Regions from separate parts of the Cupriavidus sp. MPR-AND1C genome, predicted to be linked through region 4. Evidence: predicted binding sites of a transcription regulator. Region 4 holds the regulator's gene; each other region holds the start of a gene.

Region 1 (7,945 bases), on a different contig from region 4:
TGTAGCGCATCGGGTTGCGCCCGCGCACGCCCGACCAGTAGGCCAGCGGCGATCCGGCCAGCAGGATGGGGCCGACCAGTTCCGGCGCGGCGGCCGCCAGCATCATCAGCGCCCAGCCGCCCTGGCAGTTGCCGATCACGAACGGCTTGCCCTGCGCTTGCGGATGGCGCTCGGCCACGGTGAGCAGGAACAGCGCTTCGGCGCGCGCCACGCACTCGATGGTCTGGCCCGGGCAAGGCAGCGGAAAAAAGGTGACGAAGTAGCAGGGATGGCCGCTGCGCAGCGCGATGCCGATCTCGCTGTCGATCTTGAAGCCGCCGATGCCAGGGCCATGCCCGGCGCGCGGATCGATCACCACGAAGGGCCGCTTGGTGTCGTCGGTGACGATGCCGGCCGGCGGCAGTATGCGCAGCAGCGCGTAGTTGGCGGGTTGCGCCAGCGTGCGCGCGTCGATCACCACCTCGTGCTCGAAGACCAGCACCGGCGGCATGCCCTCGCGCTCGTGCTCGAAGGTCTGGTTGCCGCGCTCGCGCAGGATGTCGAGCAACAGGATGGCGCGCTGCCAGGCGTCATGCGCGTAGGACCACGCATCGGACAAAAGCGGTGGCATGCCGGCGGCGGCGCTGCCAGCATGGATGGCGGGATCACGTGCATTCACTCGGCTTCCCCTTCTGCGTTCTACGTTCTACGTTCTGCGTTCTACGGTGTGGCGCTGAAGGCAGTCGTTTCCAGGCGATCGCACGGAATTGCTGCCCTGCAGCACGGCACAATCTACCAGCCCGCATCGTGCTTGACAACCCGCAGCATGGGCGGATCCGCGGCCGGCGTGACCTGGCGCAAGGCGCGCGCCAATGTCATCGTGCCGAAGGAAACATCACCTATACTGGCCATTGTTTTTTGCGCGACGCAGCATGTCCGCGCGGTCGCACCGCAACCCCGTCGCACCGGAACGCCGATGACCCACACGCCCGACAAGTACTCCGTCCTGCTGGCGCGCTGCCAGGATTTGCCCGCCATTCCCACCGCGGTGGCGCATCCCTGCGATGCTTCCTCGCTCGGCGGCGCGCTGCAGGCGGCCAGCCTCGGCCTGATCGTGCCGCTGCTGATCGGGCCCGAAGCACGCATCCGCCAGGTGGCCGACGCCAATGCGCTGGACCTTGGCGACAGCGTGCTGATCGACGTGCCGCACAGCCATGCCGCCGCCGCGCGCGCCGTCGCGGCAGTCCGCGCGGGCGAGGCCGAGCTGCTGATGAAGGGCAGCCTGCACACCGATGAGCTGCTGCATGAAGTCACCGCGTCCACCACTGGCCTGCGCACGGGGCGGCGCCTTTCGCATGTGTTTGCCATGGACGTGCCGAGCTATCACAAGCCGCTGTTCATCACCGACGCCGCCGTCAATATCTTTCCCACGCTCAACGACAAGGCGGACATCTGCCGCAACGCGATCGATCTGCTGCGCGTGCTGGGCATCGAGCGCCCCAAGGTGGCCATCCTCTCAGCGGTGGAAACCGTGACCGACAAGATCCCCTCCACCATCGACGCGGCCGCGCTGTGCATGATGAGCCGGCGCGGCCAGATCGAAGGCGGCATCCTCGACGGCCCGCTCGCGTTCGACAACGCGATCAGCCATGAAGCCGCGGTGACAAAGGGCATCGTCTCCGAGGTCGCGGGCGATCCCGACATCCTGCTCGTGCCCGACCTGGAAGCCGGCAACATGCTGGCCAAGCAGCTCACCTTCCTGGCCAACGCCGAAGCCGCCGGCATCGTGCTGGGCGCGCGCGTGCCCATCATCGTCACCAGCCGCGCCGACAGCGTGCGCGCGCGCATCGGCAGTTGCGCGATTGCCGTGCTGCTGGCGCATGCGCGCCGCACTGGCCAGGCGTCCAGCAAGGTCTGAACGCTCCGCCGTCTCGACCACCATCACAGTCAACGTCACAGTCAACGTCACCGTCACAAGGAGGCTTGCCAGCGTGAGCGCCACCCATCCCACCATCCTCGTCGTCAACGCCGGCTCCTCCAGCGTCAAGGTCTCGGTGTACGCCGTGCCCGAGGCCGCGCACGCCAATGCCGACATCAACCCGGTGCTCAGCGCGCACGGGCAGATCGAGGGCATCGGCGTGTCGCCGCGCCTGAGCGCCAGCATGGCGGACGGCCGCATTGTCGCGGACGAACGCTTTCCGGTGGCGCAGGTGGCCGATCACGACGCGGCCTTCCGCCTGATCCGGCTGGTGCTCAGCATCGGGCTGCGCGATGCGCCGCCGGTGGCGATCGGCCATCGCGTGGTGCATGGCGGCGCGGATTTCTCCGCTGCCGTGAAGATCGACGACGACGTCATAACCAAGCTGGAAGCATTGATCCCGCTTGCGCCGCTGCACCAGCCGCACAACCTCACGGCGATCCGCGCGGTGCGCGCCGCCGTGCCGGCGCTGCTGCAGGTCGCCTGCTTCGATACCGCCTTTCACGCCGGGCACGACCCGCTGGCGCAACTGCTGGCGCTGCCGTATGAATACTTCGAACGCGGCATCCGCCGTTACGGCTTTCACGGCCTGTCCTACGAATACATCGCGCGCCGCCTGCAGCAGATCGCGCCCGACCTGGCACAGGGCCGCGTGATCGTGGCGCACCTGGGCAACGGCGCCAGCCTGTGCGCCATGCGCGACGGGCGCAGCGTGGAATCCACCATGGGCCTGACCGCGCTCGACGGCCTGCCGATGGGCACGCGCTGCGGCGCCATCGATGCCGGCGCCATCCTGTGGCTGTCGCAGCAAGGCATGAGCACCAAGGATATCGAGACAATGCTGTACCAGGAGTCAGGGCTGAAGGGACTGTCGGGCGTCAGCAGCGACATGCGCGCCCTGCTGGCCAGCGACGCGCCGCGCGCGCGCCTGGCGATTGATTTCTACGCCTACCGCGCGGCGCAGGAAATTGGCAAGCTGGCGGCCACGCTGGGCGGCCTGGATGCGCTGGTGTTCACCGCCGGCATCGGCGCCAACTCGCCTCCCGTGCGCGAGAAGATCTGCGCGCGGCTGGCGGATCTGTTTGGCATCAGCCTGGACGCCGGCGCCAACAACGAAAACCGCCAGCGCATCAGCCGCGACAACAGCCGCGTGCCGGTCCTGGTACTGCCTACCGACGAGGAAGGCATGATCGCGCTCAATACCGCGCGCATCATGATGGAGCACCACGCACGAGCGTAGTGCTCCTGGGCGGCAAGGATCGCTAAGCGCGTACGAGATAGGCCTGGCGCAAGCGTCCGGCGTCCACCTTGAGCACGTCGCCCAGGTAGGCATCGATGCCGCCGTAGTCCTGCTCGATGGCCTGCATCGAAGCTTCCAGGTAAGCGGGCTTCACCGCCAGCAGCGGCCACATCACCGCGGGATCGACGCCGAACTGCGCCGCGCCGGCGCTCATCTTCTGGTTGAAGCCCTGATTCCAGTGATTCGATTCCAGGTAGTTGGCCATGATGATGCCACGCTCCACGCCCAGGCCGGCTAGCAGCAGCATCGAGGCAAAGCCGGTACGATCCTTGCCCGCGGTGCAGTGGTACAGCAGGTTGCCGCCCTGCTCCGCAGTCTTCAGGAAGCCGCCAAAGGCGGCCTGGTACTTGCGTGGAAAGTCACCATAGACCTCCAGCATGAAGGCTTCCATCTGCTGCGCGCTGCCGTCACGCAAACGCGGCATCAGCTCGGCCATCGACATGGTGCCTTCGAGCACCGGTGTGGCGACCCATCGGAAGGCCTCGCCAAAGGGGCTTTCCGCGGCGGTCTTCTCACTGGGCGAGCGAAAGTCGATCACCATGTCCAGCTGCAATGCGCGCAGCCGTTCCATATCCGCCGCGCTGGCCAGGCCCGGATTGCCGCTGCGAAACAGCTTGCCGCCACGCACGCGGTGGCCGTCGCGCGTGGCGAGGCCGCCGAGGTCGCGCAGATTGACCACATTGTCCAGCGCCAGCGCCGCGTTGCCCCGCACGCCGGCACCTTGTGATGGCGCATCGGCCATGTTTTCCTGCATCGTGTGTCCCTACCCTGTGTTTGTCGTTCGGTGGCGCGCGCACCGCACGGCACGTGTTGGCGGCTCAGCGCGCGCGATAGGCCGGCACATGCCAGCGCGTATGGCAGCCAGCAATATAACGGCGATCGAGCTTCGCCACCAGTTTCCACACGCTCATCGGGTCCACATCGTCGAGATCCAGGTCGACCCAGGCCCAGGGATGCGCACAGTCGCCCTCGCGGATCAGCTCGATGTCCTTGACCCGCACGTAGGCGGCCAGAGCCGTGCGCAGCGCGGATGCGTCGACTCCGGCACGTAGCCCTCTCACTAAAACCTTCATCATGCACTCCAGAATTTTCAGATCACGTTCGCGCGGCTCACCAGTGTGCGGGTCCGCCGGTTGTTGCACTCGCTGCGCGAGCGCCCGCAAGCCCTTGTATCAAGCACTTGTATCGCAATGATCTGAAAGTCTGACCGCCTGGCGCATCGAAATTTCCCTGTGCGAGCCGGTTCCTTGATCCGCGTCATATGCGCCCGGATCCACCCTCGACAGGCACGGTTGGCCGGCACGATAATTTCCCCATGTCGAACGCGGCAGCCCGGCCGCAAGCCGGTCTCCCGCCTCCGCCAGGTCTTCACGGAACGCCGCCGAACGACGCCGCCACCCTGCCAGTCACAGGCTAGCCATCTGCCCGCGCGTGACGTCCGCCTTCCCGTGTCGAACCAAGATCAACAAGACAAGAAAAGGCAAAGCGATGACAGACCCGCGCACTCCAACCCAAGCCGCCCCCGCCGCTATCGGTGTGGCTGCCGCCGCGCAAGCCGCGCCCGGCAAATCCACGCCATGGGGCCTCTACGCCGCCGTCCTGGTACTGATCGGCATACTCGCCCTGCCCCTGCCCCCGGACCTGCCGGTGGCGGGACATCGCATGCTGGCGATCCTCGCCTTTGCCATCGTGGTGTGGATCACCGAGGCGGTCTCCTATGAGGCCAGCGCCATCATGATCACAGCGCTGATGGCCGCGCTGATCGGCTTCGCGCCCACGGTGGCGGACCCAGCCACGCAATACGGCACCTCCCGCGCGCTCGGCATGGCGCTGGCAGGGTTCTCCAACACCGCGCTGGCCCTGGTTGCCGCCGCTCTCTTTATCTCGGCGGCGATGACGGTGACCGGGCTCGACCGGCGCATCGCGCTGGTCACGCTGTCGGCCATCGGCACCAGCACGCGGCGCATCCTGATCGGCAGCATCGCGGTGACCATCGCGCTGTCGCTGGTGGTGCCGAGCGCCACCGCGCGCAGCGCCTGTGTGGTGCCGATCATGATGGGCGTGATCGCGGCCTTCGGGGTCGACAAGAAATCCAATATCGCCGCCGGCATCATGATCACCGTGGCCATGGCCACCAGCATCTGGAACGTCGGCATCCAGACCGCCGCCGCGCAGAACCTGCTGACGGTGGGCTTCATGGACAAGCTGCTGGGTGAGCGCATCACCTGGCTGCAATGGCTGATCGCCGGCGCGCCGTGGGCCATCGTGATGTCGGTCGTGCTGTATTTCCTGGTGCGGTTCCTGTTGCCCGCCGAGACCGAGGCCATCCCCGGCGGCAAAGAAGCCGTGCAAAAGGAACTCGCCGGGCTGGGCCCGATGAGCGGCCCGCAGAAGCGGCTTGCCGCCGTGTCCATCGGGCTGCTGCTGTTCTGGGCGACCGAAGGCAAGCTGCACCAGTTCGACACCGCCACCGTGACCTTCGTCGGCCTGGTGATCCTGATGATGCCGCGCATTGGCGTGATGGACTGGAAGACCATGCAGCAACGCACGCCGTGGGGCACGCTGATCGTGTTCGGGGTGGGCATCAGCCTGGGTACCGCGCTGCTCACCACGCAGGCCGGCCAGTGGCTGGGCAAGTTCGTGGTGGCCAACTCCGGGCTTGCCACGCAAGGCCCGATCCTGGTGTTCGCCATCCTGGCCGCCTTCCTGATCCTGATCCACCTCGGCTTTGCCAGCGCCACCGCGCTCACCGCGGCGCTGCTGCCGATCCTGATCTCGGTGCTGCAGACGCTGCCGGGCAATATCCACCAGATCGGCCTGACGATGCTGCTCGGCTTCACCGTGAGCTTCGGCTTCATCCTGCCGATCAATGCCCCGCAAAACATGGTTTGCCTGGGCACGGACACCTTCAACGGCAAGCAGTTCGCCAAGGTCGGCATCCCCGTGACGGTGATCGGCTACGCCCTGATGCTGCTGTTCGCCGCTACCTACTGGCGCTGGCTGGGCTGGATCTGAGCGCACACCGGGACAAGAAACGAACATGAAGATAACACTGCAATCCGCCACCCGGCTCGCCCGCGACCTGCTCGTCGCGCAAGGCGTGCCGACCGACATCGCCAACGACGTGGCCGAGCACCTGGTCGAGGCCGACCGCTGCGGCTACACCAGCCATGGCCTGTCGATCCTGCCCAACTACCAGCGCTCGCTCGCAACCGGCAACGTCAACCCGGCGGGCCGCGCCGAATGCGTGCTCGACCGCGACAGCCTGCTGGTGTTCGACGGCAACGGCGGCTTCGGCCAGCACGTGGGCAAGTGCGTCATCGAGACCGCCATCGAGCGCGTGCGCCAGCACGGCCACTGCATCGTCACGCTGCGCCGCTCGCACCACCTGGGCCGCATGGGCCACTACGGCGAGATGGTGGCCAAGGAGCGCTTCGTGCTGCTGAGCTTTACCAATGTGATCAACCGCTCCCCGGTAGTGGCCCCCTACGGCGGGCGCACCGCGCGGCTGACCACCAACCCGCTGTGCTTCGCCGGGCCGATGCCCAACGGCCGCCCGCCCCTGGTGGTGGATATCGCCACCAGCGCCATCGCCATCAACAAGGCCCGCGTGCTGGCCGAGAAAGGCGAGCCCGCGCCGGAGAACAGCATCATCGATGGCGACGGCAACCCCACCACCGATGCCGGGGCCATGTTCAGCGAACAGCCGGGCGCGCTGCTGCCCTTTGGCGGCCACAAGGGCTATGCGCTCGGCGTGGTGGCCGAACTGCTCGCGGGCGTGCTGTCAGGCGGCGGCACCATCCAGCCGGAGAACCCGCGCGGCGGCGTGGCCACCAACAATATGTTCGCGGTGCTGATGAACCCGGAACTGGACCTGGGGCTGAGCTGGCAAGGCGCGGAGGTGGAAGCCTTCGTCAACTACCTGCACGACACGCCGCCCGCCCCGGGCTTTGACAACGTGCAATACCCGGGCGAGTTCGAAGCCGCCAACCGCGCGCTAACCACCACCCACCTGGAAGTGAACCCTGCGATCTGGCGCAACCTGGAAACGCTGGCAAAGGAACTCGGCGTGGCACTGCCGGCGGGCTGAACCGGCGCGGCGGCTTGGGCGGGGACATGGCCGGTGCTGGCACAATACGGCCCATGGAACGTCTCTGGTCGAATTTTCTCAAGCTGGTGCTGCTGCTCATCCTGGGCGCGGCCCTGCTCGGCACGCTCGCCGTGCTCGTCGCTCAGCGCCAGCTGCCCACGCTGGACGCGCTCACCACTTTCCGCCAGTCGCCCGGCTACGTGCCCATCGGCGAGATACCCCCCAAGCTGACCCAGGCGGTGGTAGCCATCGAGGACGACCGCTTCTACCTGCATGACGGCATCGACTATGTGGGCGTGATCCGCGCCGGCGTGGCCAACCTGTCCGATGAGCTGTCGCAGGGCGCATCCACCATCACCATGCAGGTGGCGCGCAATTTCTTCCTCTCGCGCAAGAAGACCTATACCCGCAAGCTGTATGAGGTGCTGCTGGCTTACCGGATCGAACACGCCATGAGCAAGGACGAGATCCTCGAGCTCTACATGAACAAGGTCTACCTTGGGCAAGGGGCCTATGGCTTTGCCGAGGCAGCCGAGACGTATTTTGGCAAGCCGGTGGGCGAGCTGACTCTGGCGGAATGCGCGATGCTGGCTGGATT
Region 2 (7,945 bases), on a different contig from region 4:
TTATCGGCCAACGCTGAAGCTGGTGTCGCTGGACATCGAGACCACCGCCCACGGCGACCTGTACTCGATCGCGCTGGAAGGCTGCGGCCAGCGCCAGGTGTATATGCTCGGCCCGCCCAACGGCGACGACAGCGCGCTCGATTTTGACCTGGAGTACTGCGCCAGCCACCCGCTGATGCTGCAAAAGCTGAACCAATGGCTAGCCCAGCATGATCCCGATGCCATCATCGGCTGGAACGTGGTGCAGTTCGACCTGCGCGTGCTGCAAAAGCATGCGGATCGCTATCAGGTCCCGCTGCTGTTTGGCCGGGCAGGCAATGTGCTGGAGTGGCGCGAGCACGGCTTCAAGGAGAACCATTTCTTTGCCTGCGCCGCCGGCCGCCTGATCATCGATGGTATCGAAGCGCTGCGCTCCGCCACCTGGAACTTCCCATCCTTCAGCCTGGAGAACGTGGCGCAGACGCTGCTAGGCGAGGGCAAGTCCATCGACAACCCGTATCAGCGCATGGCGGAGATCGACCGCCGCTTTGCCCAGGACAAGCCCGCGCTGGCTCGATACAACCTCAAGGACTGCGAGCTGGTGACCCGGATCTTTGCCAAGACCGAGTTGCTGACCTTCTTGCTGGAACGTGCCGCCGTCACCGGCTTGCCCGCGGACCGCAGCGGCGGCAGCGTGGCGGCCTTCACGCACCTGTACATGCCGCTGATGCATCGCCAGGGCTATGTCGCCCCGAACCTGGGCGAGGTGCCGGAGGGTGCCAGCCCCGGCGGCTTTGTCATGGATTCGCAGCCCGGGCTGTACGATTCGGTGCTGGTGCTGGACTACAAGAGCCTGTACCCGTCCATCATCCGCACCTTCCTGATCGATCCACTCGGGCTGGTGGAAGGGCTGCAGGATCCGTCCGACGAAAGCTCGGTGCCCGGATTTCGCGGCGCGCGCTTCTCGCGCACCCGGCATTGCCTGCCAGCCATCGTCAAGCAGATCTGGCAAGGCCGGGAAGCGGCCAAGCGCGAAGGCAACAAGCCCTTGTCGCAAGCGCTGAAGATCATCATGAATGCGTTTTACGGGGTGCTAGGGTCCAGCGTCTGCCGCTTTTTCGACCCACGCCTGGCGTCGTCGATCACCATGCGCGGCCACGAGATCATGCACCGCACGCGCGAGCTGATCGAGGCGCAGGGCTACCAGGTGATCTATGGCGATACCGATTCGACCTTCGTCTGGCTGATGCAGCCGCATGCCGAGGAAGGCGCCGACAGGATTGGCCGCATGCTTGTCCAGCAAGTGAACCAGTGGTGGCAGCAGCATCTGCAACAACAGTACGGCCTGGAGAGTGCGCTGGAGCTGCAGTACGAGACCCACTACCGCCGCTTCCTGATGCCCACCGTGCGCGGCGCCGAGCAGGGCAGCAAGAAGCGGTACGCGGGGCTGGTCGCCAAGGCGGACGGCAGCGAGGAGGTGGTCTACAAGGGGCTGGAAACGGTACGCACGGACTGGACGCCGCTAGCCCAGCAGTTCCAGCAAGCGCTCTATCAGCGCGTGTTCAAGAAGCAACCGTACCGGGAATACGTGCGGGACTATGTCCGCCGCACCATGAGCGGCGAGTTCGACGCGCAACTGGTCTACCGCAAGCGCTTGCGCCGCACGCTCGAAGACTATCAGCGCAACGTGCCGCCGCATGTGCGCGCGGCACGCATCGCGGACGAGTTCAACCGCAAGGAAGGCCGTCCGCTGCAATACCAGAACGGCGGCTGGATCAGCTATGTGATGACGGTGGCCGGCCCCGAGCCGCTGGAAACCCGGCGCTCGCCCATCGACTACGACCACTATCTCACGCGCCAGCTGCAGCCGGTGGCCGACGCCATCCTGCCCTTCCTGGGCGATGCGTTCGAGACGCTGGTGACGGGGCAGAAGGCGTTGTTTTGACGGGGGGGCCGGGCGTCGGGGTTGCGCAGCCCGGCAGTGTCGTCGCCAAGCCCTGGGTGCCAGCGCTTTCACCTTCGCCGGCGTATTGGCAAGGTGCCGCTATTTCTTGGATTCGTATGCCATCCGCACCGCCAGACCTGTCAGAACGCTTCCCATCAGCCAGCGCTGCACCGATAGCCACTGCGGGCGTCCCGACAGGAAGGTGGATATCGATCCCGCCGTCACGATGATCAGTGCATTCACAGCGAGGCTGATCGAAATCTGAACGCTGCCGAGCGCCAGCGACTGGGTAAGAATACTGCCATGTCCTTCCGCAATAAATTGGGGAAGCAGAGACAGATACATGACGGCGATTTTTGGATTCACCAGGTTAGTGATAAACCCCATGCCAAAGAGCTTTCCTGGGGTATCGATCGGCAGGTCGCGCACCGCAAACGCGGACCGTCCGCCCGGTTTGACCGCTTGCCAGGCAAGATACAGAAGGTACAAAGCGCCGCCGATGCGAAGCGTGTCGTATGCGTAAGGTACCGCAAATACGAAAGCCGTAATTCCGAATGCCGCACAGAGCATGTAGAACACAAAGCCCAGCGCAACGCCGCCCAATGAAATGAGGCCCGCGCGTCTACCTTGGCAAATTGAGCGGGAAATCAGATAAATCATGTTCGGCCCCGGCGTTAGAACCATTCCTAACGCCACAAGAGCGAACATGAGCAACTGTGCAAAATCAGGCATAACCCATCTCCAAGGATAGTAGGTAATGCCCAGGCGCGCGGCGGCCAGCAACCTCATGCTCCCCGATAGTGGCCTATCTGTATGCGCCAGTCACATGAGTGCAGAAAGCATAGCACAGGAGAAAATACGCTAGAGGCTGTTTCAAAATGAAGCGAAGCGGTTCTGGCTAAGCGCGTTCCAGGCGGCAAGTGAGTCCATGTAGTCTCGCCAGTGAACAATGCGCCGAGCGGCGACACTGACGATCGAGCAGAACCGGTTGTCGTAGCGGACGCCCGTCGACACGATCGTTCCATGCACCTCGTACTCGATGACGATGACATGACCATCCGCGGCCAGGCGCCTGATCAGGTGGTCTGCTGCATGGACGACGATGTGCTTGCCGTAGCCGTGGAAACGCTCCATCAGGTCACCTTGCCCTCGATGATTCTCGGCCAGCCCGGAAAATCGTAGAGGACTTCGTAGACTATGTCGTCGGCGGCGCAATCGAAGAAAGGTTCGCCGTCGACGAGATCCCCCATGGCAGTTCGCACCAGGTCGAAACAGGGCTTGACCGGCATGAAGGCCGAATACGCCGAGATACTCATTTCTGTTCTCCTTGCCTCAGTTCAGTCCGGTCGTGTGGGCATCCGGGAACCAGTCATGGATCGGGAAGAGCCGTCCGCCGCCGTGCCGGCCTACGACGGCTCACCGGCCGATCCAGCCCTTCGATACAGCGCAGCCGGTGTCGCGCAAGGGTCGCGCCCGGTCGGGCTGCCGTAGCCGTACAGGGCTTTAGCTTCGATCCATTGATCTAGGTCATGGCAATCTCTGGATGGAGGAATACTGTACTAGGCAAGGCTCTTCGATTCGATATGGTGTCGAAGGCGATGTGAGCATAACCCGTTTCCATGGAGCGCGCCGTGACCACCCCACTTGCGCTATGGCACGAAGATCATATTCATTTCGCTCGACTGCTGGACATTTTGGAAGAGCAGGTAATTCTCTTCGGTCGGGGAGAGCGGCCAAATTACAATTTGATGAGCATCATCATCTATTACATGCGAAGTTTCGGCGATCGCGTTCACCATCCCCGTGAGGATGTTGCATACGCACGGCTCATTGAGCGGGATCCCGGCATGCAGATCGTGATTAGTCGGATCCAGCAGGAACATCGTGTGATTGCCATGGTGGGCGAAACGCTATCGGACCGCCTCAATGAGGCTGAAGGAGATCTGATCAGTTCGCGCACGGCTCTGGAGGCCGCCGGAGCGATGTACCTTGTGTACTATCGAAATCATCTTTCGACAGAGGAGCAACGCGTCATGCCGCGCGCGGCTCAGCTACTAACGCGCGAGGATTGGGCAGCCGTTGACGCTGCCGTTCCGGCGAGCGACGATCCGCTCTTCGGGGAAAACGTCCAAGAGCGTTTCGCGATGCTACGCAAGCAAATCGAAAGTGAGTTGAGCGTGTCCGGCCAGGGCTAGTTTCGGCATCTCCCCACCGACCAGATCCATTGCCAGCCTGGCGCAGCGGAACACGTCAGCGCTCCGCTCGGCTGCCGGCCCCATTTCCTGCATTGGTGGTTGTCCGTACAGGCCGATGAACCGCCGTCGGCCGACGGCTCGTCCCGGCCCATTGCGAAGGGTCGCCCTGTGCGACGCGTGTCTCCATGGCGGTTTGATAGAAGGACCTTCCGTCGGGCAAGCCTGGGATGCGCACCCGGCCAGGCGCGCGCCGCAGACAGTACAAGTGGATCGGCCAAGGCCGCGCAACGACGCCAGGATCTTTTTGAAATGGCCGCTCAGGCTCGGAGGTGCTGTGGTTGTGCGCTCGCTGTTGAACCCGGTGCCGCGGCATCAGCACTGGGCCAAAAAAAGTGCCACCGAGGTGGCACAAAGAGCATGAGAGAGGCGGGATGCTCGCGGGCGCATCTGCAGGACTGCCCGCACTGCCATGCAAGCATGACCTTGTTACATACCAGCGGACTTTCCTTAGAACTTGTGGCGAATACCTACGGCGACGCCGAGCATGTTGCTTTGGCCGCTGGCAAGCGTGTAGCTATTGCCAAGGGAGAGGCTGTTGGCGTAGCCGATCATCGCGGAATCCAGTCCCAGGCCCGCGTTCTTTGCGTACGCCGTGGTCAGGTAGACATCAGTTCGCTTGGAGAGCGTGTAGTCGGCGATGAACGCAACTTGCCACGGGTTCGGGGTTGACGTGCTGGCGAAGAAGCGCTTGACGTGGTCGTAGTCGTATTCGAGCGTCAGGCCAAGCGCCGGCGTCACCTGGTAGTTGGCGCCGATCCAGTAGAAGTCGTCGCGCTCGATCAGGCTGCCATTCTGGTCCTTGTTCTGACCCCAGCGGTAGCCGCCCATGATCTTTGCCGGGCCGAACGCATAGCTTCCTGCGATGGTAGCCTTCTTGAAGCTGCCACTGCCTAGGGCAGCAGCGGTCAAGGGGTTGGAAATGGTCGGGTTGAACTGGTCGTAAGCAACCGCCACGCCGACAGGGCCGGCAATATAGGACAGCGCCGCGCCATAAGCGGTGTCGCGGCGGAACTGGCCCGGCACTTCGCCATTGCCACCGAGGAGCGGGCCGTTGGCCACCGTCGTCGGCAACGCCAGGCCGGTACCGAAGGACCAGTGCGCCAGTGCGGACACCGGACCGAACTGGCCGGAGTACTTGATGGTGTTGTCCTCGCGGAAGTTGGCGCCGGTCAGCATCACGATCGGTTCATATTGTGTGGCAAAGGATGCCGGCACGAAGTTCGCAAGGCCTTCGAATATCGACGTGTACTGACGGCCGAAAGTCACCTGGCCAAACCGCGTACTCTGCACGCCTACGTATGCCTGGCGACCGAACAGGCGACTGCTTTGCTGCGACGTGCCGGTATCCAGGTTGAAGCCGCTTTCCAGAACGAAAACGGATTTCATGCCATTGCCGAGATCCTCGGTACCGCGCAAGCCCCAACGCGAACCGGACAGGCCGCCGGAGTCCATGCGGTAGACGCTGTTGGACGGGCCCGCATTGAACTTGTTGGCTGCGCTGGGAACGGTGCCGACATGATTAGCGAACTCTACGTTCATATCCGCCACGCCATACAGCGTCACGCCGCTTTGCGCATGTGCGCTGCCGGCGCAGATCGCGCCCACAGCGATGAGTGCAAGATTCAGCTTGCTCAGATTGCCAGATAACTTCACTATCTTTTCTCCTCTTGTCTATTTTTACGTCTGTGGCAGACGCCGTCATCATGCAAAGAATCGGGCACTGCGCACCCCCCAATGGCAGGGGGGCGGGATACTCCGGATAGCGCGAGATTTTCGGTACATGGCGGGAAGTGGACGCCGCGGATTCAGTTGCAGGCCAGGGCCTGTCGACGGGCGAGAAATGAAAGCCGGAGGTGACGGGCAAGCTGGCCTGTGTAAGGCGCAAGAACCGCGCGGCAATGCGCGGCGTTTTGGTAACGCAGGGTAGGCGCTGTCGGAGAAACGCCACCGGAGCGCTGTTGTCCAAACCGGGTCGTATAGCGAGGCAGAGCAGGCCGCCAAAAGACGACAGCCCAAGCTTGAGAAACACGAAGAAGACTTCGAGCCAGCCGTCAGTCGATTCGGCCGTTCGGTTTGAAGCTGGGGGTTTTTTTTCTGGTTTTACAGCTGCCAGGGTTGGGGGGGAGCACCGGCAGATGCGCTACCCCGCGGAATATCGCGGGGGCATCCGGAGTTATCGCACCGGGAGGCCGTCGCCTTTGTGAGAAGGCCGTCCACATGAACGCGCTGCTGGCCGAGGGCGAGGTGGCTTTGGGGGAGGTCTTCGGGATGGAAGACACTTGCAGCGAGTTCAGCCAGACGTCGCGGTGTTTCCTGCCGTGACCCGTGGGGCGTTGGACGCTTAAGCCGTCCGCTCTTCGCCCTGGCCAATCAGTTCGGCCATTTCCGAAAGCTCCTGAATGAGCGGCTCCGCGCGGGACCATTCGCCATAGCCTGCGGCGGGGTTGAGGTGGCCCACGTTGCCGAGGTCAACCAGGCGGCTGCCCCAGGCGCTGGCCAGTGCGGCGACTTCCTCGAAGCGGGCAAGCGGATCGTTGCGGCTGGCCGCAACGATGCTTGGGAAGCGCAAGGCTGCGCGCGGTGCGGGTGTCCAACCGTTCAGGCGCAGCGTATCTTCGTCCGGATAGCCCGCAGGCAACGGATGATCGAAATCGGGCGGTGCGGCCAGCAGCGCGCCATGCACGGCGCGCGCGCATCGGCGCGCCCGGTGCACCGTCGTCAAGACGCCGGCGCTGTGGGCCACCAGCAAGGCGGGCTCACGCAGGCTCGCCAGCGTGCGTTCCAGCGCAGCCACCTGCACGGCACAGTCAAGCCTGTCGTGTTCCAGCGGGGGTACGACGCTGACCTGGCGCCCGTGCGCGCGCAACTTGTCGGCCAGCAAGGTTTGCCAATGATCCGCGACATGGTCGCGCAGGCCGGGGACAATGACGATCGGGGGTAATTCAGTGCGTTGCATCTGCTTGTCTACTCAGTGGGTGAAAGAAGCGTCAGGCGAGGGTGCGCTCCGTCTCATTGCGCGCCTCGGCAAGCCGCAGGTCGCGCAGGTAGCGCGGCTTGGCGATGAGGAATACGACTGCTGCGCCCAGGGAGATCAGTGGCACCATCTGCAGGGCCCCCAGCAAACCGATCCTGTCGGCCAGCAGGCCTGTCAGGTAAGGCGCCGGCGCCGCGCCAAGGATGTTGTTGGCCAGGGTCAGCATCGCCAGTGCGGTGGCATGGGTCGAGGGACGGGAGAGGCCGACCACCATGGCACCGGCGGGACCCCAGGTACCCATTGCCAGCAGCATGCCCAAGCCGATCAGCAGCAACTGCGCGGTACCCGGCGGCAGCCGGAAGCCCGCCAGCAGTAGCGCGCACGACACGAGACAGAAGAGGATCGCAAGTGTCAGCTGGCGGGCCGGCGCGTTGCGGCTTGCCCGGTCCGTCAGCATGCCGCACAAGGTCATGCCGATGCCGCTGACGATCAGCAGCGCCGCGGCAAGCAGTGCCGCCTTGTCGGACGGCATGTCGTAGTACCGGTTCAGGTAGCTCGGCATCCAGGCCATGATCGCATAGGCGATGAACAACTGCAGGCCGCTGCCAACATAGGCGCAGACCAGGGACGGTGCCCAGAAGAGCCCGCCCAGCAGCGCCGGCAGGGGGGGGCGGACACGGCCTGGCACCGCTTGGCCGCGGGTGGCCGGTGACCCGGCGGCGTGCCGCGCCAGCCTGGCTTCGGTAACGGCCACGCAGTAGATCAGCACCACGATCAGGCCGAATACCGCCA
Region 3 (7,945 bases), on a different contig from region 4:
TTGCCCGAGCTGATTCGCAAGGGCTACACCTCGTTCAAGGTCTACATGACCTACGACGATCTGAAGCTATCCGACCGCGAGATGCTGGACGTGCTCGACGTGGCCAAGCGCAACGATGCGCTGGTGATGGTGCATGCCGAGAACGCGGATTGCATCTCGTGGCTCACTGAAAAGCTGGTCGGGCAAGGGCGCATCTCGCCGCGTTTCCACGGCATGGCCCGGCCTGCGCTGGTGGAACGCGAAGCCACGCACCGTGCGATCACCTTTGCCGAGCTGGTCGACGTGCCGATCCTGATCGTGCATGTTTCCGGCAAGGAGGCGATCGAGCAGATTCGCTGGGCACAGGGCAGGGGGCTGCCGATCCTGGCCGAGACCTGCCCGCAGTACCTGTACCTGACTGCCGAGGATATGGACTTGCCTGGCGATGATGGCTATGAAGGCGCCAAGTGCGTGTGCAGCCCGCCGCCGCGCGACGCGGAGAATCAGGAGGCCGTCTGGCGTGCGCTGGCCAATGGCGTGTTCAGCGTGTTTTCCTCGGACCACGCGCCGTTCAACTATGACGATCCGCAAGGCAAGAAGCTGGAGGGCACGGCGCAGCCGTTTGACCACATTCCCAATGGCGTGCCCGGCATCGAGACGCGCTTGCCGCTGCTGTTCAACGGCATCGCGCAAGGCCGGCTTTCGCTGCATCAGTTTGTCGAGCTGACTTCGTACCGGCCGGCGCGGCTCTATGGCTTGTATCCGCGCAAGGGAACGATTGCTGTTGGCGCGGATGCCGATATTGCGTTGTGGGATCCGTCGCGCAAGGTGCGGATTGCTAATAGCGCTTTGCATCATGCGGTGGATTACACGCCTTATGAGGGGATTGAAGTTACCGGGTGGCCGGTGCATTGCTTCTCGCGGGGGGAGTTGCTGGTGGAGGATGGGAGGTATCTGGAGCCGGTGCCGGGGCGGGGGAGGTTCTTGCCGGCGGGCGCGCCTTCGCTGGTTTGAGGTTTGGGGGTTTTGGTTTCGAGTTCCACTGCTTGACTTCAACGTCAGCTTCAAAGGCTCAAAGTCAAAGGCAGTTTCACCACCCCTGCGGGGCGGCGACCTACTTTCTTGTCTTGCCAAGAAAGTAGGCAAAGAAGGCGCGCCGGATGGGGCGACACCCCCTCGCCCCATACGGCCTGGTACACCTTCACGGCTCGCTTCGCATCGCCTGGGGGCCCCTGGGGGTCTGTTGGCTGGGCATTTTTTCCGGACATGATCATGCGTATTCTTGTTGTTAATCCCAATATTTCCGAGAGCGTTACCGAGCTGATCCACGCGGAAGCGTTGCGCACGGCTTCGCCCGGGACTGCCCTGACGATGGCGACGGCGCAGTTCGGCGTGGCGTATATCGAGACGCGGTTCGAGGCGCTGGTGGGCGGCTATGCGACCGCTTGCGTGGCGGCAGAGCATCAGGGGCAGTTTGATGGACTGGTGGTGGCTGCGTTTGGCGATCCCGGGCTGGCGGGGTTGAAGGAGTTGTTCAATGTGCCGGTGGTGGGGATGACAGAGGCAGCGCTGGCCAGCGCCTGCCTGCTCGGGCAGCGTTTTTCCATCATTGCGATCTCGCACCGGATCGAGGCCTGGTACCGCGAGTGCGTGGCGGCTAATGGGCTGGCCTCGCGGCTGGCCAGCGTGCGTTCGCTGCAGCAGCCGCTGCGCGATATCGGCAGCGTGCAGGAGGATCATGCGGCGCGGCTGGAGGAACTCAGCCTGAAGGCGGTGCACGAGGACGGCGCGGACGTGATCATCGTGGCCGGCGCGCCGCTGGCCGGGCTCGCACGCACGCTCAAGGACCGGATTCCGGTGCCGGTGGTCGATGGCGTGTCCAGCGCGATCCGGCATTGCGAGAGCTTGATTGCGCTGGCGCCCACCGGCGCGGCGCAAGGCAGCTTCGCACGCCCGCCGCGCAAGCCGAATCACGGGTTGCCGCCGACGCTGGCGGCGATGCTCGACTAAGTTGCGCTGCGGGGGCGCGAAGCGCTGGCGGCATCATTTTGGCAGCGTGGTGACGCGCGCCGACATCATGGGGCAGGCCTGGCGCCGCACTCAGGCGGCCACCCTCAAACCCAGTTCGCCCAGGCTTGCGCGCAGCGCTTGCTTGAGCGGCGTGCGCGGCAGCTTGCCCACCAGGGCTTCCAGCGCCGTGCCATCGAGCGCGTGCGGCACCTTCCACAGGTAAGCCATCTCGGCCAGCTCGCGCCACATGGGCACCACCGCAGCGCCTGCGCGAATCAGCCACCATGGCATGCCGGCCACGCGCGGTGCGTGCGCCATGCCGCTGGCTTCGGCCAGCGCGCTCACCAGTTCATCGCCCGTTAGCGTATTCCCCGCGAAATGCAGCACGGCATGGCCGCGCAGATCCGCGTGGCGCCGTGCCACCGCAACGAAGGCCTGCGCCAGGTCGGGCAGGTAGGCCCACGCATGGGCGCGGTCGCGCGGGCCGGGATAGACCACCTTGCCTTGATCGAGCGACTTGGCGATCGCCAGGTCCATCCAAGAGCCGCGCCCCGGGCCGCCGAAGAAATCGCCCGCGCGCAGGATCACGCTGCGCAGCCCGGGCGCACGCTCGCGCATGCCGGCCTCGATGGCGCGCCGTATCTCCCCCTTGCGCGCGCTGGGCCGCTCGGCCGTATCGGGGCGCAGCAGCGGCGGCATCGACTCGCCGAAGTTGTAGACGTTGCCTGGATAGAGCAGCAGGGCGTCCAGCGACTGCGCCACCTCCATGCCACAGCGCGCCAGTGCTTCGGCGTGCTGCTCCCATTCGGTATAGACCGGGTTGAGCGCGTTGATCACCACGCTGGCGCCGCGCGCGGCGGCGAGCAGCCTGGTGGTGTCCGCCACATCGATCGCCAGGCCGCGCACGTTGTGCGCCGCCGTGCCCGCCAGCGCACGGCGCGCCTGCGCCAGCACCGTCCAGCCGGCCGCCGCAAAAGCATCCACCAGGGTGCGGCCAAGCCGGCCGTTGGCGCCGAGTATCAACACGGTATCGCTCATCCTGTTCTCCTGCATCGCGTTCTCCAGCATTACGTTCTCCTTGCGGCATCGCCTGAAGACCATTGTGGGCAATCCTTCGCTACGCCACAATTGCATGAACATGCAACACACGAATTCATTTTTGAATAGGTCGCCAGGCAAGGAGCAAGAGAGAAAATGGCCGAAGCATTCGACTGGGCGCTGATGCGCTCCTTCCTGGCCGTGATGGAGGCCGGCAGCCTGCTGGGCGCGGCGCGCCAGCTTTCCAGCAGCCAGCCCACGCTGGGGCGCCACGTGGCGCAACTGGAGGCGCAGCTCGGCGTGCCGCTGTTCGAGCGCACCGGCCACGGCCTGCAGCCGACAGAGGCTGCGCGCGCCATCGCCGGGCATGCGCGGGTGATGCAGCAGGGCGCGGACGCGGTCGCGCGCGCGCTGGCGCGCGGCCAGGCGGGCATTGCGGGGACGGTGCGCATCTCCGCAAGCCGCGCGGTGGCCAGCTACCTGCTGCCGCCGCTGCTGGCGGACCTGCGCCTGCGCGAGCCGCAACTCGCCATCGAAGTGGTGTCGTCCAACGCCGTCAGCAACCTGCTGCGGCGCGAGGCCGATATCGCCATCCGCATGGTGCGGCCAGTGCAGGCATCGCTGATCACGCGCAAGGTGGCGTCGGTGGCGCTATGTACCTGCGCCCATGAGGACTACCTGCGGCGCAAGGGCGTGCCGCGCACGGCGCAGGACCTGCCGCGCTTCGACCTGATCGGTTACGACCACGACGACGCGATCCTGCGCGCCTTTCGCGCCATGGGCGCGGAGATCACGCGCGAGGCGTTTGCGGTGCGCAGCGATGACGACATCGTGCTGTGGCAGTCGATCCGCGCCGGCCTGGGCGTGGGCTTTGCGGCGCGCTATATCGCCGCCGGCGATGCGCGCGTGCGCACGGTGCTGCCCGAATTGTCCATTCCACCACTGCCGGTCTGGCTCACCGTGCACCGGGAAATCCGCGGCAGCGCGCGCATCCGCGCGGTCTACGATTTTCTGGCCAGCGCCATTCCCGCCGCGCTGGCCGCGCTGGCCACGCCGTGAGCGCAAGTTCTCGCAGCCCTACGCATCCAGCCTGACGTGTTCCGCCAGGTGGCTGACCACAGTGGCGATGCGCCGCAGATGCCGGGACTCGGGATGTGTCAGCAACCACAGGTCGGTGTCGCACTCGTCCAGCGTGCCGGTGAGCGCCACCAGCTTGCCGCTGCGCCGCCCGATCATCAGCGAAACAATGCCGGCGCCCAGCCCTGCCTCGACGCCTTCGAGCACGCCGGCGATGCTGTTGACGCGGTACTGCGGCACCACGCGCGGCAGGTGCTTGCGGCGCCAGCGCACCGACGGGTGATCGGGCATGGCCTCGTCCGGCGCAATCCAGGGCAGCGTGGCCAGCGCGGCAAGGTCGACGGCGCCGCCGTGCCCGGGAATCGCGATGCCGGCCGCCTCCACCAGCTCCCGCGCCGCAAACACCGCCACGCGCAAGGGGCCGAGGCACTTGCCGATCAGGTGATCGGGCGGATGGCGCGTGGCGCGCACGGCGATGTCGGCATCGCGCCGAGTCAGGCTGACCAGCTCATTGGTGGCGATCAGCTCGAAGCTCAGCCCGGGATGCCGGCGCCCGAGCGGTGCCAGTGCCGGCAGCACCATGCCATGCAGCACGGTATCGGTGGTGGTGATGCGCACCAGGCCCGACACCGTGCCGGCCGACACCGAGGCATGGGCGCGCGCCGCCTCCAACTCGGCCTCGATGCGTTCAGCATGCTGTGCGAACTGCTGGGCGAGTTCGGTCGGCAGGTAACCCGCGCGGCTGCGCTCGAACAAGCGCCGCCCCAGCCCTTTCTCGATGCGCTGCAGCGCACGGAACACGGTGGAGGCATCAAGCCCGAGCCGGCGCCCGGCTTCGGCCAGCGTGGCGCCACGCACCAGCGCCAGCACCACGTCGAGGTCAGGGGAAGAGAGCTGGTAGGGTATGTTCAAGAGATATTCGTTGCAAATTTGCAGTCATGACTTGCAAGAGTGCGCATTGTGATTGCGCTTTCGCAATCCTAGACTGCCTGCACTGCCACCACAAGGCGTGGCGGCAAACCCTGAAAAACCGAACCCGAACCCGAACCCAAAACAGCGAGGACCACCCGATGAAGCTCTACTACGCCCCTGGCGCTTGCTCCCTGGCCGTACATATCGCACTGCGCGAAGCCGGCCTGCCGTTTTCGCTCGCCAAGGTCGACCTGGCCAGGCACAAGCTGAGCGAGCCGGAAAACGGCAGCGACGACTTCTACGCGGTAAGCCCGCGCGGCTACGTGCCGATGCTGCAACTGGACGATGGCTCGCGCCACACCGAAGCCGCATCGCTGCTGCAATACGTGGCGGACCTTGCCCCGGGCAAGGCGCTGCTGCCGGCGGCCGGCACCAGGGCGCGCCTGGAAGCGGTGGGCTGGCTGACGCTGGTCTCCACCGAGCTGCACAAGGTCTTCAGCCCGTGGCTGTGGCACAAGGAAACCGCGCAGAGCACGCGCGAGGATTGCAAGGCCAAGGTGGCGCTGCGCTTCGCCGAGCTGGACCGGCACCTGGCCACGCGGGACTACCTGTGCGGCACGCAATTCACCGTGGCCGACGCCTACTGCTTCGCCGTCGCCAACTGGGCCAATCTCCTGAGCATGCCGCTCAACCCTTACCCCGCGCTGCAGGCCTACCTGTCGCGCGTGGCCGCGCGGCCCAAGGTGCACGAGGCGCTGGTGGCCGAGGGGCTGGCGCGCGATTGATCGTGCAACCGGTGCCGGGCGTCAGGCTGGCGCTGTGGTGAGAGGCGGCAGCCTGTAGTTGTCCTGGCTGAGCAGGTCCAGCCCGCACTCGAGCGTGGAGACCCAGTCGATAAACTGCGCCACCATCGCCTTGCCGCGAAACGACGGGCCGTGCTGCGGCACGATCCACTCGATATCCAGCCCGCGCGCCATGTTGGCCCAAAGCCGGCACGCGCGGTTGCCGCTCATGTAGCGCCGGTGGAAGGGCAGCATGGCGTGGGTGTGCGCGGCAAAATCGCTCACCACCGCGCCGGCTTCCCGCGCGCTGGTCATGGCCGCGCCCAGGTCGCCGGAGAACAGGATCTTGCTGATGGGATCGTAGAACTGGAAGTTGCCCTCCGAGTGCAGGAAATGTGCCGGCACCGCCAGCAACGTGCAGTTGCCCAGCACGATCGGCATGCCGGCATCGGGGATGGTAACGATGCGCCCTTCCGTCTTGCCCGCCTGGCAGAAATGCGGCAAGAACCGCGCCCAGACGCGCGAGATCAGGATGCGGCTATCGGAGGCGGTCAGCCAACGCCCGACCGAGGCCACGATATCCGGATCGGCATGCGACGCCAGCACGTAATCAAGCTGCTTGGGCGGAAAGTAGCGGCTGATGGCAAGGTACAGCTCGCCGTAGGTCATGTGCCCGCCCGGATCAATCAGCGCGCCGTGGCCGGCGTCGACGATCAGGAACTGGTTGGTCTGCACCACCTCGCCGTGCTCCTCCTCGACCAGGTCCGAAAACAGCAGGCAGGTGTGCCCGCCGGCGTCGTATAGCGTGATGGCCATCGTCTGTCTCTCCCCAAAGCGGCGAAAGTAGCGATGGCGGCGCCCTGGCGGCTTGACGCTGGTCAAGAAGGGATCGAATCGTGCAGCCTGGTGGCTTAGAGGCTGTTTCAAAATGAAGCGAAGCGGTTCTGGCTAGGCGCGCGGCCGCAGACAGTACAACTGGTACGGCAAGGCCGCGCAACGACGCCAGAATCTTTTTGAAATGGCCTCTTAGCGCGCGCCGTCCAGCAGTTGCTCGATCTTGCTCACGAACTGCTTGTCGTCGGGCTTGGTCAGGCTGTTATAGCTGCCCACCACCTGGCCGTTGCGGTCGATCACATACTTGTAGAAATTCCACTTGGGCGTGGTGCCGGACTGCTTGGCCAGCAGCGCGTACATGGGATTGACATCGCTGCCGCGCACGTGCGACTTGCCCAGCATCGGGAATTTCACGCCATAGGTGTTGTAGCAAAAGTCGGCGATCTCCTTGGAAGAGCCCGGCTCCTGCGAAAAGTCGTTCGACGGGAAGCCCAGCACCACCAGCCCGCGTTCACGGTACTTGGCGTACAGCGCCTCCAGCCCTTCATATTGCGGGGTAAAGCCGCAATAGCTGGCCGTATTGACCACCACCACGACCTTGCCGGCGTACTGGCAGAGGTTTTGCGGCGCTTCGTCCTGCAGGCGGGGGAACTTGAAGTTGAGCGAGGCCGGGCAGGCGCCGGCCGGCTTGGCGGCGGTGGCCGCCGGGGCATCGGCGGCATGCGCAAGGCGCGGCGTGGCGACAACAGCGGCGGCGGCAGCCAGGACCAACGCGCCGGACAAGGCGATGCGTTGCAGGGCGCGTGAGCGCTGTTCGGGAAGGCTGCGCATGTAGGAAACTCCGGAGATGGTCTGTCCGTAGTTTACGCCGTTGGGCGTGAAATGGATGCGCAAGCCTCCCCCCCGCTTACTCCATGGCCAGCGTGGCCGCGTGCTCGGTCACGCTGCTGCGCAACGCCACGTCCGGCATGCGGCGCACGATTACCAGCGCCAGCAGCGCGGCCACGGTACCCACGGCAAAAATCAGCCGGAAGCCCGACTCCACGCCGCCCGTGAGCACATCCCGCACCGCAGGAGAGAGATGGGCCAGCGCCTCACTGCCGTGGCGCAGCGCACCCAGGTCCAGCGCCTGCGTCACGCCGCAAGCGTGCAGGGCATTGCGAAATTCCAGCGTCAGCAAGGTGCCGGCCAGCGCGCCGCCAAAGGCGCTGCCCAGCGAGCGCAGCACCAGCAGCGCGCCGGTGCCGGCGCCGGTATCGCGGCGCTCCAGCACGTTCTGCACCGTCATCAAGGTGCCGACCATGGTCATGCCC
Region 4 (7,945 bases):
AAATGACAAAGCGGAACAGGTCCTCACCGCTCGCAGCAGCGGCGGCAGGCGCCTTCTCAGGCACACCAGCGCCCGGGCGCTGCATGCCGCCCCTGCCCTTGTTGCCCTTGCCTTGCTGACGCGGGCCGCCTTGCTGCCCTTCGGCGCTACCGCGGCGGGCCGCGCCTTGCGGCTGCTGGCCTTGCTGCGGCTTGCGCTTGCGGGCGCCATTCCCGTTCGGGTTGGCGCGAGCGCCATCGCGCTGGCGCTCGCCCACGGCTTCGCTTACGCCTTCGGCAGCGTCACCGCCGAAGTTGCGGCGGCCTCGCGGCGCCGGGCGCTCGCCCTGCTGCTCGCCGGCCTGCGCTGACTCGCCTTCTGCGGGCTTGCGCTTGCCACGCGTGCGTCCCTTCCTTGCGCTGTCGCCACGCGCGTCTTGCGCGGCGCCCGCATCGGGGCTGCCCGCAGGGATTGCCGCCCCGCCGTCCGCGGCACGGTCGCCATCGCGGTCCTGCGCGGCCTGGCGGCGCGTGGCCACCAGATTGCGCAAGCCACGGCGCAGGCCCTTGCGGCGCGGCGCGCCATCGGTGCCATTGCCGGCATCACCGGCCGGCGTATCCGCCTGGCGGACGTCTTGATCAGAATCGGACAAGGTATTCACATTCGGATGTTGCATGGTGTTCAGTTGGACACGCGCTGGTCGTGCTCGTCGTGCTCGCTGGGGTGCGCCGGATTCGTCGTGGACGCCCCCGGGACTTCGGACGCCTGCTCGCCGGAGGCCACTTGTACGTGGTAACCGTTGGCGGGCGTGTCCGTTTGCTCATTTGTTTCACCGTCTTCGACGGCTTGCTCCTCGGCTGTGCCGCCGGATTGCGCACCGGGGGACTCGCCGGCCACCGGCTCGCTCGCCGGCTCACTGCCTGGCCCGGGCGTCGCCGGCACGTTCACCACGGCTTCGGTGGTGGGTGTAAACCCGACCTCTACTTGCGCCAAGGCCTCCTTCCTTTCAAACGCATCCACCAAATCGGCGATGCCGTCTGTGGCGCCGGCCGCAAGACCATCGAGGGCAACCACGCCGGAAGGGATCGGCTCCCCCTCTCCGGCATCCGCCACAACCAGCGCGGCAGCGCTAGCCTGATCATGGCCAGGTTCCGCGAATGCCTCTTCGTCGCTATCCGCCGGCACCGTGCCCAGCGCCTCGAAATCAATCGGCTCCTGATTCAGCAGCGCGACCTGCGCCTGGGCCTGGATGTCTTCCAGCGGCGGCAATTCATCGAGCGTGCGCAGGCCAAGGTCATCAAGGAAATTCTTGGTGGTGGCATAGAGCGCAGGCCGTCCGGGCACGTCACGGTGGCCGATCACCTCGATCCAGCTGCGATCCTCGAGCTTCTTCACGACTTCGGTGCTGACCGCGACACCGCGGATTTCCTCGATATCGCCCCGTGTGACGGGTTGCCGGTAGGCAATGATCGCCAGCGTCTCCATCACGGCGCGGGAGTACTTGGGCGGCTTTTCAGGATTCAGCCGATCCAGGTACTCACGCATGACAGGGCGGCTCTGGAAACGCCAGCCACTGGCCAGTGCCACGAGTTCCACGCCGCGTTGCTCCCAGTCGCGGCGCAGCTCTTCCAGCAGCACGCGAATGGTGTCGGCACCGACGTCGTCGGCAAACAGCCGGCGCAAGTCATTGACGCGCAAGGGTTCCTGCGCGCAGATCAGCGCGGTCTCGAGGACGATCTTCGCCTCTTGGGTATTCATGTTGATTGCGTGCAGCCTGTCTTTGCACCTGCGCCCCGGTTGATCCCGGGCGCACTGGAGATTGCGGGTTCAGCGGTAGGGATTGCCACCGCCATCTGGCCGCGCAGCCAACCGCATGCTCGATGCATGCCAGCCGTGCGCCTTCTTTTATTGCATCGGGTGCCGGACCTGACCGGCAGGAGATCGCCCGGCCACCGGCTTTATCTGCCGGTCGACGGAGCCCTTGCGTCGCGCCTTCCCCCTGATGTGGCGGACCTGTCCGGCACGGCGTTTATCGTCGAACGCACCGGTTGCAAGAAAATACGGATATTGGGCCTGCTGACCTATTTCACCCCGCCCTGCCGTGACTGGTCTTTTGAACCGAATCTTTTTAACCGGACGGCGGATGGGGAACGGTCCCTGGCGCTGATGCCTGCCTGGGTGTTCCTGGCATGCATCCCTGATGCAGCGGATGCTACCTGACGATGCCACGATGAAACACGCTGCGCGATATCGCTGTTCTTGCGATTGTATGGCATTCCCTGGCAAACCTGCAACCGATTCGCGCAGCTAGCTCAGCGCAGAAGTGACAAATACACCACGAAACGGCGCTTCAGAAGACAAGGCAGAATCCATGCGCGGCAAGCGTCTCTGGCAAAAGCAGTGCACGCGCCACCCCGGCCAAGCCAAAGGCCACCACCGCAAGGCCAGCGCCAGCCCGCAACGCCGGGCGCCGCGAAAGTTGCCTGAGATAGCCGGACAGGCCCGAGATCACCAGCAGGTTTGGCAGGGTGCCAAGGCCAAACACGGCCATCACCAGCGCGCCCGACGGCGCATTGCCGGCCAGCAACGCCATGGCAAGGGCGCCGTACACCATGCCGCACGGGACCAGCCCCCAGGCTAGCCCCATGCCGTAGCGCCGCAGCAACCGGCCCTGCCCCTGCGCCCGGGCCACAGCCGGCAAGCGCGCCCCGACGGCGCCAAGGCCGCGCAGCAAACCGCCCGCGCCACGGGCGGCGAGCCGCTCCAGCCAACCCGTACCCATGGTGCGCCCGCGCAACATCCACAAGCCCGACAGCACCAACATCACGCTGCCGATCCCGAACAGCCAACGCTGCAGCGGCAGGTACTGTGCCTTCCAGACACCAGCGCCAAGGGCGCCCAGCAAGGCCCCCAGCACCGCATACATGCTCAGCCGCCCGGCATGCATGACAAGCAGTTCCAGCAACCAATGGCCGGGACGCCGGAGCACCGTGGCGGGCACGCGCGCAACGCCGCCCTGCTCCGCCGCCAGCGCGATCCCGCCGCACATGGCGGCGCAGTGCACGCCGCCCAGCAAAGCCAGGGTAAATACGCTGATAAGCACGCCTATGGTCAACTTCTCCTCCCAATCACACAATCGCAACGTCCGACGCGGTAAAATGCGGCGAACGCGCCCCCGCAGTTCCAAGAGGCGCTATCAACATGAAGCTTGGCGCCCGCGCACACCAGTGCGCTCGCGCAACATGACGACGGGCACGGCAAGCCGCGCTGCACAGATAGCGCACTGCCGCAAGACCCGCGCGCCAGGCCGATGTGGATAGCGCTTCCAATCGACGACTCTCAACGTCAAGCTCTCAACTCAATGCGCCTGCCACATCGCGCTTGATTGACTGCGCTAAACCGACAGGCCCCAATTGCTCACCACCATTCCCATTACCGAGATGTCGCCCCGCTGCTCCACTTGCTCGCTCGGCCAGCTCTGCCTGCCCGTCGGCATGTCGCAGCAGGACCTCGAAAAGATGGATACGCTGGTCCAGGACCGGGTGCGCGTACGCAAGGGCGAAACCCTGTACCGCCTCGGAGATCCTCTCACCGCCGTCTACGCGATCCGCTTCGGCACGCTCAAGACCCACCTGACAATGGAAGACGGCCGCTCGCAGATCACGGGCTTCCACCTTCCCGGCGAAGTCGTCGGCCTCGACGGCCTTGGCGAGATGCAGCACGCTTCGGACGCCACCGCACTGGAGGATACCGAAGTCTGCATGGTGCGCTTTGGCGATCTCCAGACGCTGTCCAACGTCCTGCCTTCCCTGCAGCATCAGTTCATGCGCCTGATGAGCAAGGAGATCTCGCAGGACCAGGTCATGTTGATCACGCTCGGATCGATGCGTGCCGAGGAGCGGCTTGCCGCTTTCCTGATCAACCTGTCCGAGCGCTTGTCCGCGCGCGGCTATTCGGCCTCCGAGTTTGTGCTGCGCATGAGCCGCGAGGAAATCGGCAGCTACCTGGGACTCAAGCTCGAAACCGTCAGCCGCCTGTTCTCGCGCTTTGCGGAAGCCGGCCTGATCCAGATTCGCCAGCGCCACGTCAAGCTGGTCGACATGGCGGGGATCAAGCAGATCGTCAACAAGTCCTGCTGACGTGCTCGTCGCGGGCCACCCTCGCCCGCGGCGGCTCGCCGCGATACCGCGCCTGCTGGCCTGAACCGGCAAGGCGCGCATCGCATTCACTCCAGCTCGTCCGTGTCCGCCAGCCGCGTGGGCATGGTGTACAGCGTCAAGCCGCTCGACAGCGAGCACAGCACCCACGCGATCAGGAAGCCCACGGTGTAGACCGCCTCCCGCGATGCCTCGACCGGCTGGCCGAAGAAGCGCAGGTCGCCGGGATCGACCATGGAGAATACCAGCGCGGTCGTCAGCCCGGCGACCAGGAAAGCGGGCCACAGCACCCACATCAGCCAGCGTAGTCTCATGATCACCTCGCTTGCGCCGCGACCGGCGCTGCCTGGCGTGCCCCGCTGCCCGCCTTCTCGACCACCAGGCCGTGGCGAGCCACCCCCTCCTCAATGGGCGGATCCGGATGGGTCATGGCCAGCCAGATCGTGACCCCGCAGGCCACCATGGCCACGAATGGCCCACTCATCAGCAGCCACGGCCATGGCTCCTTCCACCAGGGATTGCTTTGCTGCGTCATCTGGCCTCCTCTAGATCTAGATCGCGTATGTTGCGTGCGGATTGGTGCATCCAGCGTCTCAGCCGCCTCATAGATTGCGCGGCACGATAAAGCTGGTGCTCTGTCGAATCTCCGCGCCATGACTCCCCGCGCCCTCGTCGGGCACCGCGGTCACTGTGACCTCGATCTTGTGCGTGCCCTGCGCCGCGGACTCGATCGGCACGCGCACCCGCACGGGAATCAGGCGATTGGACGTGGGCTCCAGGTTGCCCGCAGCGTGGTCATATTCCACGACCAGGCCCTTGAGCTCATCGCTGCCCGCGCTGACGGCGACGCGCATCGGCGCCTCTGTCGTGTTGATCAGCTGCAGCCGGTACACGTTTTCGATCCAGCGCCCTTCCACTTCCCGCCCCAGCGCGCCGCGGTCGCGGATGATATCGACCTTGAGCGGCGTGCGCATGGCCAGCGAGACCATGAAGCCGGCGACCAGCGCCAGCCAGATCAACGAGTAGATCACCGTGCGCGGCCGCACCAGGCGCTTGCGCGCCACGGTCTCGGAGAGCGCGCTGCGCATGGCGTTCTCAGAGGTATAGCGAATCAGCCCGCGCGGGTAAGCCATCTTGTCCATGACCTGGTTGCAGGCGTCAATACAGGCGCCGCAGCCAATGCAGTCGTACTGCAGTCCATCGCGAATATCGATGCCAGTAGGACAGACCTGCACGCAGATGCTGCAATTCACGCACGAGCCCAGCCCGGCAGCCTTGTGGTCCGCCTTGCGCGAGCGGCTGCCGCGCGGCTCGCCGCGGCCCACGTCATAGGTGACTACATAGGTGTCGCGATCCACCATCACGCTCTGGAAGCGCGCATACGGGCACATGTACTTGCAGACCTGCTCGCGCATGAAGCCGGCGTTGCCCCAGGTGGCAAACGAGTAAAACAGCATCCAGAACGTCTGCCACGGACCGAGCGAGAGGCTCAGCACCTGCGCGCCGAGCGTGCGGATGGGCGAGAAATAGCCGACGAAGGTAAAGCCGGTCCATAGCGCGATCACGATCCAGAGCGTGTGCTTGGTGGCCTTCAGGCGCAGTTTGCGCGCGCTCCAAGGATCGCCGTCCAGGCGGATACGGGCAAAGCGGTCGCCTTCCACATGCCGCTCAATCCACATGAATATCTCGGTGTACACCGTCTGCGGACACGCGTAGCCGCAAAACAGCCGCCCCGCGATCGCCGTGAAGAGAAACAGCGACACTGCGGAGATCACCAGCAGCACGGCAAGGTAGATCACATCCTGCGGCCACAGCACCAGGCCGAAAATATAGAACTTGCGCGCGCCGAGATCGAACAACATGGCCTGGCGGCCGTTCCACTGCAGCCAGGGCATGCCATAGAAGAACAGCTGGGTCAGGACCACCATCCAGACCCGCCAGCTCGAGAACGCACCCGACACCGAGCGCGGATAGATCTTGCGGCGGACTTCATACAGGGTCTCGTCCGACGTTTCCGCGTCCGCCGAATCAGGTGTAGGTGCTCGCAGCGGCGCCCACGCGGCCCCGTTCCTTTCAAGCGGCTCCGGTCCGGGGGCGTTCATGGGCGAACGCCCCCGCCGCGGTGCGGGTCGGGCTGACAAGCATAAGCGCAGCGGCTCATTGCTTCCCCCCTTCGCCTGCGCCGCCGATGTTGGACAGGCCCCAGACATAGGCCGTCAACATGCGGATGCGCTCCGGCGTGAGGATTTCCTCGTGCGCCGGCATATGGTTGTTATGGCCCTTCAGGATGGCGTCGACGATGTTCGCCTCCGAACTGCCGTACAGCCACACGCGGTCCGACAGGTTAGGCGCGCCAAGCGCCTGGTTGCCCTTGCCGGTGGAGCCATGGCAGGCCGCGCAGGTGGACTTGAACGTGCTCTCGCCGCGCGAGGCGCGGATCGGGTCGGAAGACAGGCCGGACAGCGAACGCACGTATTGCGCCACGTCACCAGCGAGCTTGCCGTCGATGGTCGAGGCGAACGACGGCATCACGCCATTGCGGCCCTTGGTAATGGTCTGCGTGATGGTCTCGGGATCCCCGCCGTACAGCCAGTCGTTGTCGGTCAGGTTGGGAAAGCCGCGGCTGCCGCGCGCATCGGAGCCGTGGCATTGCGCGCAGTAGTTGAGAAACAGGCGTTGCCCGATCTCGCGCGCCGCCGGTTCGGCCGCCACCTGCTTGACGTCCATCTGCATGTACTTGCCATAGACCTCGCGCTGCAGTTGTTCGGCCGCCTGGCGGTGCGCCTCCAGCTCAACCCGGCTGGAGGTCTTGAGCACGCCGGCATAGGAACCCAGGCCGGGGTACAGCACCAGGTAACCCAGGCCAAAGATGCATGCCAGCAGGAACATCCACATCCACCAGCGTGGCAGCGGGTTGTTCAACTCGCGCAGGTCGCCGTCCCACACGTGGCCGGTGTCCTCAGGGGCGCCCACAACCTTGGTGACCTTGCGCTGGGAGAACAGCAGCCACACGCACCAGACGATGCCGACCAGTGCGATGGCGGCAATGTAGTAGCTCCAGAAATCCGTGAAGAAGTCGCTCATGACTCAGTGTTCCTGCGTGGTGTTGTTTGCGCCGCCGGCATGACGCGCGACACGGCGGCCGGCGTCGGGCCTGGCGTCTTGGCGTGCGGCCAGCGGCTCGTCGGGCAAGGCGAACGGCAGCATGGCCGACTCCTGGTTGGCGGCCTTGCGCCCGGACGACCAGGCCCACCAGCAGATGGCGATGAAGGCAGCCATCGAGATCACGGTGGAAAACGCGGTGATCATTGCCATGGCTTACTCCTTGGCCGGCGTGGCCGCGGGCTGCGCGGCGGCCGCGGTATCGACCCGCACATTGCGCTTGGCGATGCCAAGCTCCTGCAGGTAGGCGACCATCGCGTCTTCCTCGGTCTTACCGGCCAGCGTGGCAGGCGCCTGCTCAATCTCGGCGTCGGTGTACGGCACGCCGAGACGGCGCAGCGCACGCATGCGGTCGCGGACATCGTTGGTCTGCAACGGCGTTTTCTCCAGCCACGGGTAGGACGGCATCACCGATTCGGGCACCACATCGCGCGGATTGCGCAAGTGGATGCGCTGCCAGTCATCGGAGTAGCGTCCGCCCACGCGCGCCAGATCGGGACCGGTACGCTTGGAACCCCACAGGAAGGGATGGTCGTAGACCGACTCGCCAGCCGTGGAGTAGTGGCCATAGCGCTCGACGTCACCCTGCAAAGTGCGTACCTGCTGCGAATGGCAGCCCACGCAGCCCTCGCGGATATAGATATCGC

Evidence for each region. The regulator FNR, encoded in region 4, switches genes on or off when oxygen is low (the NO sensors DNR and NnrR bind a similar motif). The targets are predictions, from matches to a motif close to TTGATNNNNATCAA.
Region 1: the regulator FNR is predicted to act here: its motif matches at 4,505-4,518, upstream of AC1RWI_RS35980 (DASS family sodium-coupled anion symporter).
Region 2: the regulator FNR is predicted to act here: its motif matches at 3,442-3,455, upstream of AC1RWI_RS25860 (hemerythrin domain-containing protein).
Region 3: the regulator FNR is predicted to act here: its motif matches at 6,667-6,680, upstream of AC1RWI_RS18215 (oxygen-binding di-iron domain-containing protein).

The regions. Positions count from the first base shown of each region.
Region 1 covers NZ_JBXASU010000138.1:294-8,238, reverse strand. The annotation lists gene AC1RWI_RS36005 (DUF3141 domain-containing protein) at 1-610, opposite strand, end outside; gene AC1RWI_RS36000 (phosphate acetyltransferase) at 956-1,897, shown strand; gene AC1RWI_RS35995 (acetate/propionate family kinase) at 1,971-3,197, shown strand; gene AC1RWI_RS35990 (tyrosine-protein phosphatase) at 3,220-4,011, opposite strand; gene AC1RWI_RS35985 (hypothetical protein) at 4,076-4,330, opposite strand; gene AC1RWI_RS35980 (DASS family sodium-coupled anion symporter) at 4,746-6,272, shown strand; gene AC1RWI_RS35975 (Ldh family oxidoreductase) at 6,298-7,347, shown strand; gene AC1RWI_RS35970 (transglycosylase domain-containing protein) at 7,401-7,945, shown strand, end outside.
Region 2 covers NZ_JBXASU010000058.1:19,858-27,802, forward strand. The annotation lists gene AC1RWI_RS25840 (DNA polymerase II) at 1-1,924, shown strand, start outside; gene AC1RWI_RS25845 (LysE family translocator) at 2,024-2,656, opposite strand; ZMP/ZTP riboswitch at 2,677-2,760, opposite strand; gene AC1RWI_RS25850 (nuclear transport factor 2 family protein) at 2,798-3,058, opposite strand; gene AC1RWI_RS25855 (hypothetical protein) at 3,058-3,240, opposite strand; gene AC1RWI_RS25860 (hemerythrin domain-containing protein) at 3,556-4,119, shown strand; gene AC1RWI_RS25865 (porin) at 4,627-5,832, opposite strand; gene AC1RWI_RS25870 (RBBP9/YdeN family alpha/beta hydrolase) at 6,521-7,135, opposite strand; gene AC1RWI_RS25875 (MFS transporter) at 7,167-7,945, opposite strand, start outside.
Region 3 covers NZ_JBXASU010000031.1:63,111-71,055, reverse strand. The annotation lists gene hydA (dihydropyrimidinase) at 1-993, shown strand, start outside; gene AC1RWI_RS18240 (aspartate/glutamate racemase family protein) at 1,252-1,989, shown strand; gene AC1RWI_RS18235 (NmrA family NAD(P)-binding protein) at 2,080-3,057, opposite strand; gene AC1RWI_RS18230 (LysR family transcriptional regulator) at 3,184-4,086, shown strand; gene AC1RWI_RS18225 (LysR family transcriptional regulator) at 4,105-5,016, opposite strand; gene gstA (glutathione transferase GstA) at 5,175-5,801, shown strand; gene AC1RWI_RS18215 (oxygen-binding di-iron domain-containing protein) at 5,823-6,614, opposite strand; gene AC1RWI_RS18210 (glutathione peroxidase) at 6,825-7,463, opposite strand; gene AC1RWI_RS18205 (MDR family MFS transporter) at 7,540-7,945, opposite strand, start outside.
Region 4 covers NZ_JBXASU010000066.1:21,175-29,119, forward strand. The annotation lists gene rluB (23S rRNA pseudouridine(2605) synthase RluB) at 1-655, opposite strand, end outside; gene scpB (SMC-Scp complex subunit ScpB) at 661-1,737, opposite strand; gene AC1RWI_RS27545 (hypothetical protein) at 1,864-2,199, shown strand; gene AC1RWI_RS27550 (sulfite exporter TauE/SafE family protein) at 2,330-3,094, opposite strand; gene fnr (fumarate/nitrate reduction transcriptional regulator Fnr) at 3,393-4,118, shown strand; gene AC1RWI_RS27560 (hypothetical protein) at 4,205-4,450, opposite strand; gene AC1RWI_RS27565 (hypothetical protein) at 4,453-4,671, opposite strand; gene ccoG (cytochrome c oxidase accessory protein CcoG) at 4,739-6,238, opposite strand; gene ccoP (cytochrome-c oxidase, cbb3-type subunit III) at 6,294-7,220, opposite strand; partial or broken gene AC1RWI_RS27580 (cbb3-type cytochrome oxidase subunit 3) at 7,317-7,451, opposite strand; gene ccoO (cytochrome-c oxidase, cbb3-type subunit II) at 7,455-7,945, opposite strand, start outside.